DNA from 3 places in the Bacillus sp. TCT6 genome. Region 3 is predicted to be linked to each of the others. Evidence: riboswitches for the same ligand, from Rfam matches in the RefSeq annotation. Region 3 holds a riboswitch; each other region holds the start of a gene.
The links. Region 3 has a riboswitch for magnesium ahead of mgtE (magnesium transporter). Riboswitches for the same ligand answer to the same signal wherever they lie in the genome.
Positions count from the first base shown of each region.

Region 1 (3,288 bases), on a different contig from region 3:
TGTAAATGCGTAATAAATATTTTTTCAATGCGGCGCGGACGTACCGATGTATGTAATATTTGATGTTGCGTGGCCTCGCCACAATCAAATAACCAAGTCTGTCCTCGTTCTTCTAACAATTGTAAAGCAATTGCTGAAACGTTCCTTCCTTTTGAAGGAACACCTGCACCAGTTCCTAAAAATACAAATTCCACTTTCTTTCCTCCAGCTCTAAATATACTCTATCTCTCATCTTACGGAATGTTATTTCAAATGGCAAATCGAATTTACATAACCAATCATCTAGACAACTATATAACACGAACGTTATACTTAAAAAATTTACCAATCGTTCGTGTTTTGTGGTAAAATAATTATACTACATTTTAAGGGAGCGTTTTATTATGAAAGAAGTATTTCGTTTACAAACTGATTTTTCATCTTCATTTGATCGCTGGGTAAGTTCTTTCGTGTCTGATCACCCAGCACAATTAGAATGGACAACTTTAAAGGAATTAATCCATGAATATACAACATCACATACAAATGATACGTTACCAGCATATATTTCTTCAGCTTTAACATATTACGCCCAACGCGTTTCAACTACAAACAGTTCAGAGATTGTTATTTTTGAAAACCCTACAATCTCGTAATCTATAATAAAAAAGCACTGGTTACAGTGCTTTTTTATTTATACTTATTTAACAAATGATCATATTCCGTCCAAAAGTCGGTATACATACTTCGCTCAAGCTCATTTAAAATTATCTTTTCACTTGATTTATTAAATAATTCTTTTGCTTGTAGTGCAAAAGAAACAATTTGTTTTCTATATTCATTTTCATTCAATTCTATATGAAGCCCTTCATAGTATATAGCCTTTTGATCAGTAGAAATAACTTTGACAAAATCCTTTAAAACCACATTTTCACCTATATGGTTTATAGTCCAATGAATTGAAATTGGGCATCCTAACATGAGCATAGTGCCACATCCGTGCAAAATAAGCCCCTCTTCATTTTCAATATCACAAATATATTCTTTATCTAAAGTTCGTAACAGAGCTAAAGCTGATTCACTTATTCCCCATTCCTCATCCATACCTGTCCGCGTAATAATCGTTCCATCCACATTTAAATAAATTTCCCCGTGAGAACATAAATCTTCCTGCTCATTAAACAACCACTTTTGATTCTCAATATTTATAATAAAATTTTGTGGTACCATTACAAATTCCCCTTTTATAAAAATATTTATTTTCCACATTATTTATAATTAATATCATGTATTTCATCCCATATATCTATTATAAATCCATTTAATATTTTAAAAACACAGATAAAAAAGATATTGACACTACGATTTTACAGTGCTAACATTCAACATGTAATTGAATATGGTCTCTGTTAGGTGAGGCTCCTGTATAGAGAAACGCTGCTGCCCAAAAATGTCGAGAGACGCCAATGGGTCAACAGGAAAGGTCGGAATGAAGGCCTTTTTTAACGTAGCTGGTTTCAGTACCTATGCTATACAGTGCTAAAACTCAACGAGGGAGAGGTGCATGTATTTTGTCATACACAAAAACTGTTTTTATTTATGTCTACTAGCAGTCTTTGTTGTGGACTCTTTTAACTGCGAATTCAGACCTTTACTCGTTTTGAGTAAAGGTCTTTTTACGTCTATATGCACCTTACTATGAAACAAACATAGCATATTCAGAAACTACTAAATTGTACGGAGGTGAGGAACAGTTGGCAATTGATGATTCGGCCCAGATACCCATACGTTTTACATTCATATTTCATCATGTAGGTAGGAAAGAAACTGTTCCTCACCATTTCAAATAGTTAGTTAGGTAACAGATTGTTTCCTCCTTCATGACAGAGGAGGAACTACCGATGTTTAATTTACAAAGACAAGAAACAAAGCATGCTTATGAGCAAGATAGCATGAAAACAAATAACGAATTATTAGTGGAGGTTGCAACACAAGATGTAATCTCTGCGTTAAAACTTCTAGAAACAACACAAGATGGATTATCTAAACAAGAAGTGGCTCGTAGACTTTCTTTATACGGTCCGAACGAAATAGCTCATAATAAAATGGCGCCGTGGTACATTCAATTTCTGCTGGCATTTAAAAATCCATTTATTTTCGTTTTATTAGCTCTTGGGGCACTCTCCTTTTTCACAGATGACATACAAGGAACAATTGTCGTATCTGCAATGGTACTACTTAGTGCAACGATTCGGTTTTCCCAAGAATTTCGTTCTCAAAAAGCTGCCGATAATTTAAAGGCTATGGTTCGAACAACTGCGAGCGTATTTAGAATAAATGGATTTGTACATGAAACAAAAAATGTAACGAATTTAAATCGAAATTACACAACAGAAATTCCAATTGAAGAGCTTGTACCTGGCGATATTATTTCCCTTTCAGCTGGTGATATCGTTCCAGCTGATGTGCGTGTTGTATCCGCTAAAGATTTATTTGTTAATCAATCTTCTTTGACAGGGGAAGCACTTCCTATAGAAAAATACGAACACTGCTACCATACAGAAAATAAGCATATCTTACCGAAAAACATGAAAAAAAATTACAATCCACTCGATATGGAAAACCTTTGCTTCATGGGAACAAATATTGTAAGTGGTAGCGCAAAAGCTGTTGTCATCTCAACAAGTACCGATACGTATTTCGGCTCTTTAGCAAATAAGGTAATCGGAAAGCGTGTAGAAACAAGCTTTGATAAAGGTGTAAACAAAGTAAGCTGGCTCTTAATTACATTCATGCTTATTATGGCGCCTATCGTCCTTCTCATTAACGGATTCACAAAGGGAGATTGGCAAGAAGCTTTCTTCTTCGCTATTGCCGTTGCTGTTGGTCTTACACCTGAAATGTTACCAATGATTGTAACTGCTAATTTAGCTAAAGGTGCCGTTAACATGTCTAAACAAAAAGTAATTGTAAAACAGCTAAATTCTATTCAAAACTTAGGTGCTATGAACATTCTTTGTACAGATAAAACCGGAACTTTAACAGAAGATAAAGTTGTCCTTGTTCGTCACTTAGATCCCAAGGGAAATGAATGCAATCGCGTCTTACAATTTGCCTATTTAAATAGTTTCTATCAAACTGGATTGAAAAACTTAATAGATAAAGCTGTTATTAAGCATACAGAGGAAAACAATACATTTGACCCATCAGCTTTTCAAAAGCTAGATGAAATTCCATTCGATTTCGCCCGCCGGCGTATGTCAGTCATCGTAAAAGATATTTCAGGTGAACATACAATGGTTTGTAAAG
Region 1 is NZ_JBVYHX010000001.1:3,825,437-3,828,724, forward strand. Features, by position in the region: gene rnz (ribonuclease Z) at 1-194, opposite strand, end outside; gene AC0ONG_RS19420 (DUF3932 family protein) at 384-635, shown strand; gene AC0ONG_RS19425 (hypothetical protein) at 670-1,209, opposite strand; M-box (ykoK) riboswitch at 1,378-1,545, shown strand; gene mgtA (magnesium-translocating P-type ATPase) at 1,881-3,288, shown strand, end outside.
Region 1: it holds a riboswitch for magnesium, as region 3 does, so the genes downstream of both, mgtA (magnesium-translocating P-type ATPase) here and mgtE (magnesium transporter) in region 3, are expected to answer to the same signal.

Region 2 (3,288 bases), on a different contig from region 3:
TTACGATTCGCGATAAGGATGAAAATATTATGCTTCAAAATGCACATCAAACGTATAAAACTTCACTGCCGATATTTCAAAAGTATATAGAACTTCCAGTCGTATCCTTGGAAACAGAAAAAGGGATGGAGAAACTGTCGTATGTGTTTGGTTCTTTTTTAATTGCTGGAAAAGCAAGTAGTATCGGTATTCGCGCGGGAGAAAAGATTACAGGAAATGAATCGTACTATTTACCGGTAGGTATAAAAAGGAGGGGGAAAAATGATTAATTTTTTATCATATTTAGCAGTAACACTCGGACTTTTATGTATTGGTCTGTTCTTGATGGAAGTGACAACGAAAGTTAAGGAATTTAAGTTAATGGCTCAAGGGAATAAGGCGGTAAGCTATGTGCTTGGAGGACGATTACTTGGGTTAGCTATTGTTTTATATTCGACAGCAGCTAATTCAATTTCACTTCTTGATATGATTTCGTGGGGAGCAGTTGGGATTTTGGCTCAAATTATCGTTTTTTATTTAGCTGAGTGGCTTACACCACGCTTTAATATAAACAAAAGTCTTGAAGAAGATAATCAAGCAGTCGGTCTTTTTCTTATGTTTTTATCGCTTTCAATTGGGATTGTAATTGCTGGCTGTATAACTTATTAAAAACTTTACGTTTAAACGTAAAGTTTTTTATTTTATTCCGCTATTTGCCGGGCAGCCCGATTGGTGAGGGCTAATAATCAGTGGGGGATGAACAAAACCCCACTGATTAAAGTTTCACTTTATATATGTTAGTTTGCCATACCTTTTGAAAAAATTGTAGGCTACGGTTGACATCTATTTTAAATAAGAGTAACATTTTCAATGTAATGAAAATAAGTCTCTGTTAGGTGAGGCTCCTGTATAGAGAAATGCTACTGCCCAAAAATGTCGAGAGACGCCAATGGGTCAACAGGAATGATCGAATTAAGGTTTTTCTTAACGTAGCTGGTAATGTACCTATGCTATACAGTGCTAAAACTCGGTGAGGGAGAGGTCCGTAGATTTCTAATTATATTAGAAATCGTTTATTTGTGTATGTAATGGCCACTACTCTCTTAAGGGTAGGGGTCTTTTTTGTTACCAAGCTATGAGTAATTTCATAGTATAAACTATAAAATTAAACGAGGAGGTGAGGAGCATGTCAAATTCTGACTCGGTTCCGTTACCCATATACTTCAAATCAAAAATATATGATGTAGGCAGGAAACGATTTGTTCCTCCCTCTATATTTATCACAATGTAGCGTTTATAAAGCGCTAGACACTTTCACAGTAAAGTGGATAAATTGAGAAACAAAGCGTTTCTTCCTATGTTGTAAAGGAGGAGACGATAATATGTTATATGCAAACAAAACTGTGGGTAACACGTCATATAAACTAAGTAAAAAATCAATAAAAGAACAAACAATGCTTCAAAAAAATAAAGATTTATTAATTGAAATTGCAACAAGAGATGTAAAATCTGTATTTGCATATTTTAAAACAACAAGAGACGGACTATCAATGAAAGAGGCACAAAAACGTATTCAAGTATATGGCCGAAATGAACTAACTTCAAAAAGAGCACTTCTTGCAGAAGTAATGATGAAGCTTGGTGGCATGATCCCAGGTTTTTCAAAACAACGTGTGTGTGATGAATTACAACGTGAAACGATTACTGTATCTAGAGTAGAATGTTCTAGTAGTACAGGGCTAAATAGTGAACTGAAAATGATGGAGATACCAGTGCAAGAACTTGTACCTGGAGATATGATTTTTCTTTCGGCTGGAGATGCTGTGCCAGCTGATGTACGTATTATTTATGCAGATGATTTATTAGTAAATGAGTCTGTGTTAACGGGAAACGAAGCGAGTATAGAGAAGTTTGAAAGCTGCTATCACCTTGAACGTAAACGATTTATTCCATTAAAACGGATGAAAGATTATAATCCACTTGAGCTTGAAAATGTATGTTTTAAAGGTTCGCATATTGTTAGTGGAAATGCAAAGGCTGTCGTTGTTTCTACTGGAAAAAATACGTATTCAGGCATATTGCATACTTGTTGTAGTAGGATGTCTTAATGTGTTAATGGTGCTAAATATACAAAAACCATGTATAATAGACAAAGTTGAGCAAAAACGTAGAATGGTAATCTATTTATATAACCTTACGTGATAACGTGAGGTTATTATTTTTTTAATAGGAGAGGAATTATGAAAAAAGTATTATTAGTTGATGGTATGGCACTATTATTTCGTGCTTTTTACGCAACAAGTGTTTACGGACAATTTATGAAACGACAAGATGGAACCCCTACAAACGGGATTCATGGTTATATGAAACACTTGTTAACAGCTACGCAAGCGATCGAACCAACACATATCGTTACATGCTGGGATATGGGAAGTACGACATTTAGAACAGAATCGTTCTCGAATTATAAAGCAAATCGTGCAGCGCCACCAGAAGAATTAATTCCTCAATTTGATTTAGTGCAAGAAATGACTGCGAAATTATCCATTCCAGTTATCGGTATGAAAGGCTACGAAGCCGATGATTGTATCGGTACGCTTGCAAAACAATATTGCAATGAAGCTGAAGTTTATATTTTAACTGGTGATACAGATTTACTTCAACTTGTTGATAAGAACGTTACAGTTATGCTTCTGCGTAAAGGAATTGGAAATTACGAATATTACACACCGGAGAAAATCATGGAAGAAAAAGGTGTAGAGCCGTGGCAAATCGTCCATGCAAAAGCTTTCATGGGAGATACAAGTGATAATTATCCAGGTGTAAAAGGTATCGGTGAAAAAACAGCGTATAAGCTTATTCAAGAGCACGGAACAGTATCCGCTGTACTAGAAAATGTAGAATCATTAACGAAAGCGCAGCGTACGAAGATTGAAAGTGATTTAGAGAACTTAAATATTTCGTTGCAATTAGCACAAATTCACTGTGAAGTTCCAATTTCATGTTCACTAGAAGAGGGACTACACACAATGGATGAAGAAAAACTTAAATTTGTTTGTGAAGAAATGAATTGGGGAAGACCTGAAATATTAATAAATATGCTATAAATAGTTTGGAAAGAGGGATGTTGCATAAGTCGAACTTTGACTTATGCAACACCTTCTTTTTGTTTTTGTAAACAGTATTATAGTAAATAAAATTATGTCGAAATCAATTTTAAATATATAAATGTTTCGACAAGATATAATGATAAAAGTTGATGGAAATAGTAATTTTTATAATGAAGTGAATTAATTTCAACATAGTTTT
Region 2 is NZ_JBVYHX010000001.1:1,285,390-1,288,677, forward strand. Features, by position in the region: gene AC0ONG_RS06595 (glutathionylspermidine synthase family protein) at 1-269, shown strand, start outside; gene AC0ONG_RS06600 (DUF350 domain-containing protein) at 262-648, shown strand; M-box (ykoK) riboswitch at 861-1,026, shown strand; gene AC0ONG_RS06605 (P-type ATPase actuator domain-containing protein) at 1,362-2,087, shown strand; gene AC0ONG_RS06610 (5'-3' exonuclease) at 2,220-3,086, shown strand.
Region 2: it holds a riboswitch for magnesium, as region 3 does, so the genes downstream of both, AC0ONG_RS06605 (P-type ATPase actuator domain-containing protein) here and mgtE (magnesium transporter) in region 3, are expected to answer to the same signal.

Region 3 (3,288 bases):
TATCTTGCAGTTTATCTAGTTCCTTTTGGGATAGGAGTGTATATTTCGCATATTGTGGATGCTGAGAAGTTAGTATACTCCCAGCGATTGTTATACGAAGCTCTCGGCCATAGCTAGTACCAAATAATATTCCTATGCCAATAATCATTAAAATAGAAAATAGAAGCAAGATTCTTTTGAAGATTTTTCTTAGATGTTTCATAGTTTTATCCTCCAGCATTCATTACTTTCAATAAATCCATTAAAATATTATTTATCTAAAGACAAAAGTGTTTGATTTTCTCATTACTAAATTTCCCACTATATTTTAGTAATCAAGGCAAAATACTTATTCCACATTTGTTTTTTTCAGTGTATATTTACAAATTTAATAACGCTTTTGCAACCATGAAATAAATTACTAATCCTGTTCCGTCAACAAATGTTGTAATAAATGGACCTGAAACAACTGCAGGATCCAGTTTTAATTTTCTTAGAATTAAAGGTAAAACAGCTGCAACAAGAGAGGCCCAAATAACAATAAATAATAAAGTGATTGCTACAACTTGTGCAACTTCTGTTCCAACACCTAACATATAAGCACGAGTGAGTCCAGCTACCGCAAGTGCAAGTCCAAGAAGCATACCAATTGCAAATTCCTTTTTCATTACACGAAAAATGTCTTTAAATTTCACCTCTCCAATACCAATTGCACGAGTAATTGTTGCTACAACCTGTGTTCCTGTATTCCCTCCAGTACCTACTAATAATGGAACAAAGAAAGCAAGGGCAACTACAGTTTCAATTTCGTTTTCAAAATACTTTAATACTGTACCTGTATATGCCTCAGCAACAAAAAGAAGTAATAACCATGGTAGACGTTTTAAGAAAATGCTCCAAATGCTAGCTTCAAAGTAAGATTGATTTAATGGTTCACTTCCGCCTAACTTTTGAATATCTTCTGTAGCTTCTGCTTCCATAACATTCATTACGTCATCAAATGTTATAATACCAATCATTTTATTATTTGCTGTTGTGACAGGTATTGCTGCTAAATTATAATTCAGTAGCTTTTTTACAACTTCTTGCTGATCAATTTCAGCTTGTACTGAAATTACCTCTTGAATCATGATAGTAGATAATATCTCTTCATCTGGTGCTAGTAATAACTCATGTATGGAAACGATTCCCTTAAGATAACCGTGATTATCAAGAACATAACTATAAGATATTGATTCTACATTTTTAGAATGTTCCCTAATGTACTTCAATGTCATTTTTACTGACCAATTTCCTCTAACTGCAACAAAATCACTTGTTACAAGACTTCCCGCCGTTTCAGGTTTGAAAGTCATCAATTTTTTCACGTTATGTTTTGTAATTTTATCTAGATACGCCATTAATTTAGCCTGTTTTTCTGGATGAACCGCTAGAAGTAAATCTACTAATTCATCAATCGGTTGTAAATTTAGCAACTTTTTGGCTTTATTTTCAGATAAGTGAATTAAGATATTATATTTTTCTTCTGCACTCATATATTGAAGAATTTTAGAGCTTTTTAATACAGGTATTGTATTTAGCAATATGACTTGATCTTCAATTGAAAACTGTTTTACTTCTTGTGCAATATCATACGATGGATGACGTAAAACTTTCTCTGCATCCAAGTTATTTTTGGTTATAAGTAATTCCTTTAATAATTTCTTCATGTTAACTCCTCCTCATATTGCTAAGGGAGACTCTAGAGTTTCATGAGTGGTTTTGTTTTATTTTATCTGTCTTAAATTTTTTATTAAAGCAATAATAGTTACATTGCAATCAATTCATTAGTTAGAATTACCTCCTTTTTGAATATAGACAAGATAAAAATAAATAACATTAAACAGAAAAACCTTTACTCAAAAAGGAGTAAAGGTTTTTCACAATACAAATAAATGATTATTAAGACAGCTCTGCCAAAATCACAGAGGTGCCTTTCTATCAAATCGTATACCACTCCCTCGTTGAGTTTTAGCACTGTATAGCATAGGTTTTTATAACCAGCTACATTAAGAAGGGCCTTAATCCGACCGTTCCTGTTGACCCATTGGCGTCTCTCGACATTTTTGGGCAGCAGCGTTTCTCTATACAGGAGCCTCACCTAACAAAGTTTATTGAATTACTTCAAAATTTAAACCAGAATTTAATATTTGTCAACTGACTTTCAATTCCATTCATAAAAAAATCTTTTATAGAAAATGAAATTATATTTTATTATAAATTTAAAATTCCCCTTAAAAAACATAGAATTCAAATAGATTTAATTCGAAGAAACGTAATAAAGCATATGAAACTTATTGTTTTTAATCAAATTCCAACTTTATAACAAAAGATGAATAATTAGTCATTCTGTATATCGAAAGAACATTCATAAAAAAATCTTCTTTTATGATTAAAATCTTCTTTACTGTTTATCAAATTTATATGGTTAAACTACTTAATCAAACGATTCACTACAAGTCAAAAATATGTACTTATACGGAATGATTACATACATTTTTTCATATCATTTCTCAAAGGACTATAAAGCAATAAAACAAATAAAATTAGCAATATGGTTGCTTGACAAGCAAAAAAAATATATTTATGCTTGGCTTGCTACACGAAACAAACACATAAAATTTATATTGCTTAACCTGTTAGGTGAGGCTCCTATGCAAACACAGGCTATTGCCCAAAAATGTCGAAAGACGCCAATGGGTAGAACAGGAATTGTCGGATTAAGGCTCTTCTTAAGATAGCTAAGTAATGAATTTTCATTACTTTACGTTGTATAGTGCCAAAGCTCTACTAGGGGGAAAAAAGCCTTATTTAGTCATGCCATTTTGAATCCCTCTAGTTACATACTAGGGGGATTTTTGCGTGAAAAAACAGGGAGTAAGCGATAGAATCTTCCCAAACAAAAGTCATATTTAGTAATTGACGAGAACAAGATTCTATTCATTAGCAAATGTAATATTATGTTTTGTTTTAAATCAGGAGGATATTAAAATGAAAAAAATATTAAAAATCGATTATCTATTGCTCCTTCCTCTATTCATAACATGTACTTTAGGTATTATCATGATGTATAGTGCAAGCTCCATTGTCGCTGTCCAACATTACGATTATACCAGTAGACATTTTGTTGATTCTCAATTAACAAAGCTACTTTTAGGAACAATAGGGTTAATAGTTTGTGCTTTACTCCCATATGAAATATGGAAAAAACGAATAGTCTCAATCTGTATTATGGTTGGGGGGATTTTTTTATTAATTATGGTTTTATGG
Region 3 is NZ_JBVYHX010000002.1:55,917-59,204, forward strand. Features, by position in the region: gene AC0ONG_RS27320 (phosphodiester glycosidase family protein) at 1-202, opposite strand, end outside; gene mgtE (magnesium transporter) at 360-1,688, opposite strand; M-box (ykoK) riboswitch at 1,969-2,134, opposite strand; M-box (ykoK) riboswitch at 2,647-2,823, shown strand; gene AC0ONG_RS27330 (FtsW/RodA/SpoVE family cell cycle protein) at 3,010-3,288, shown strand, end outside.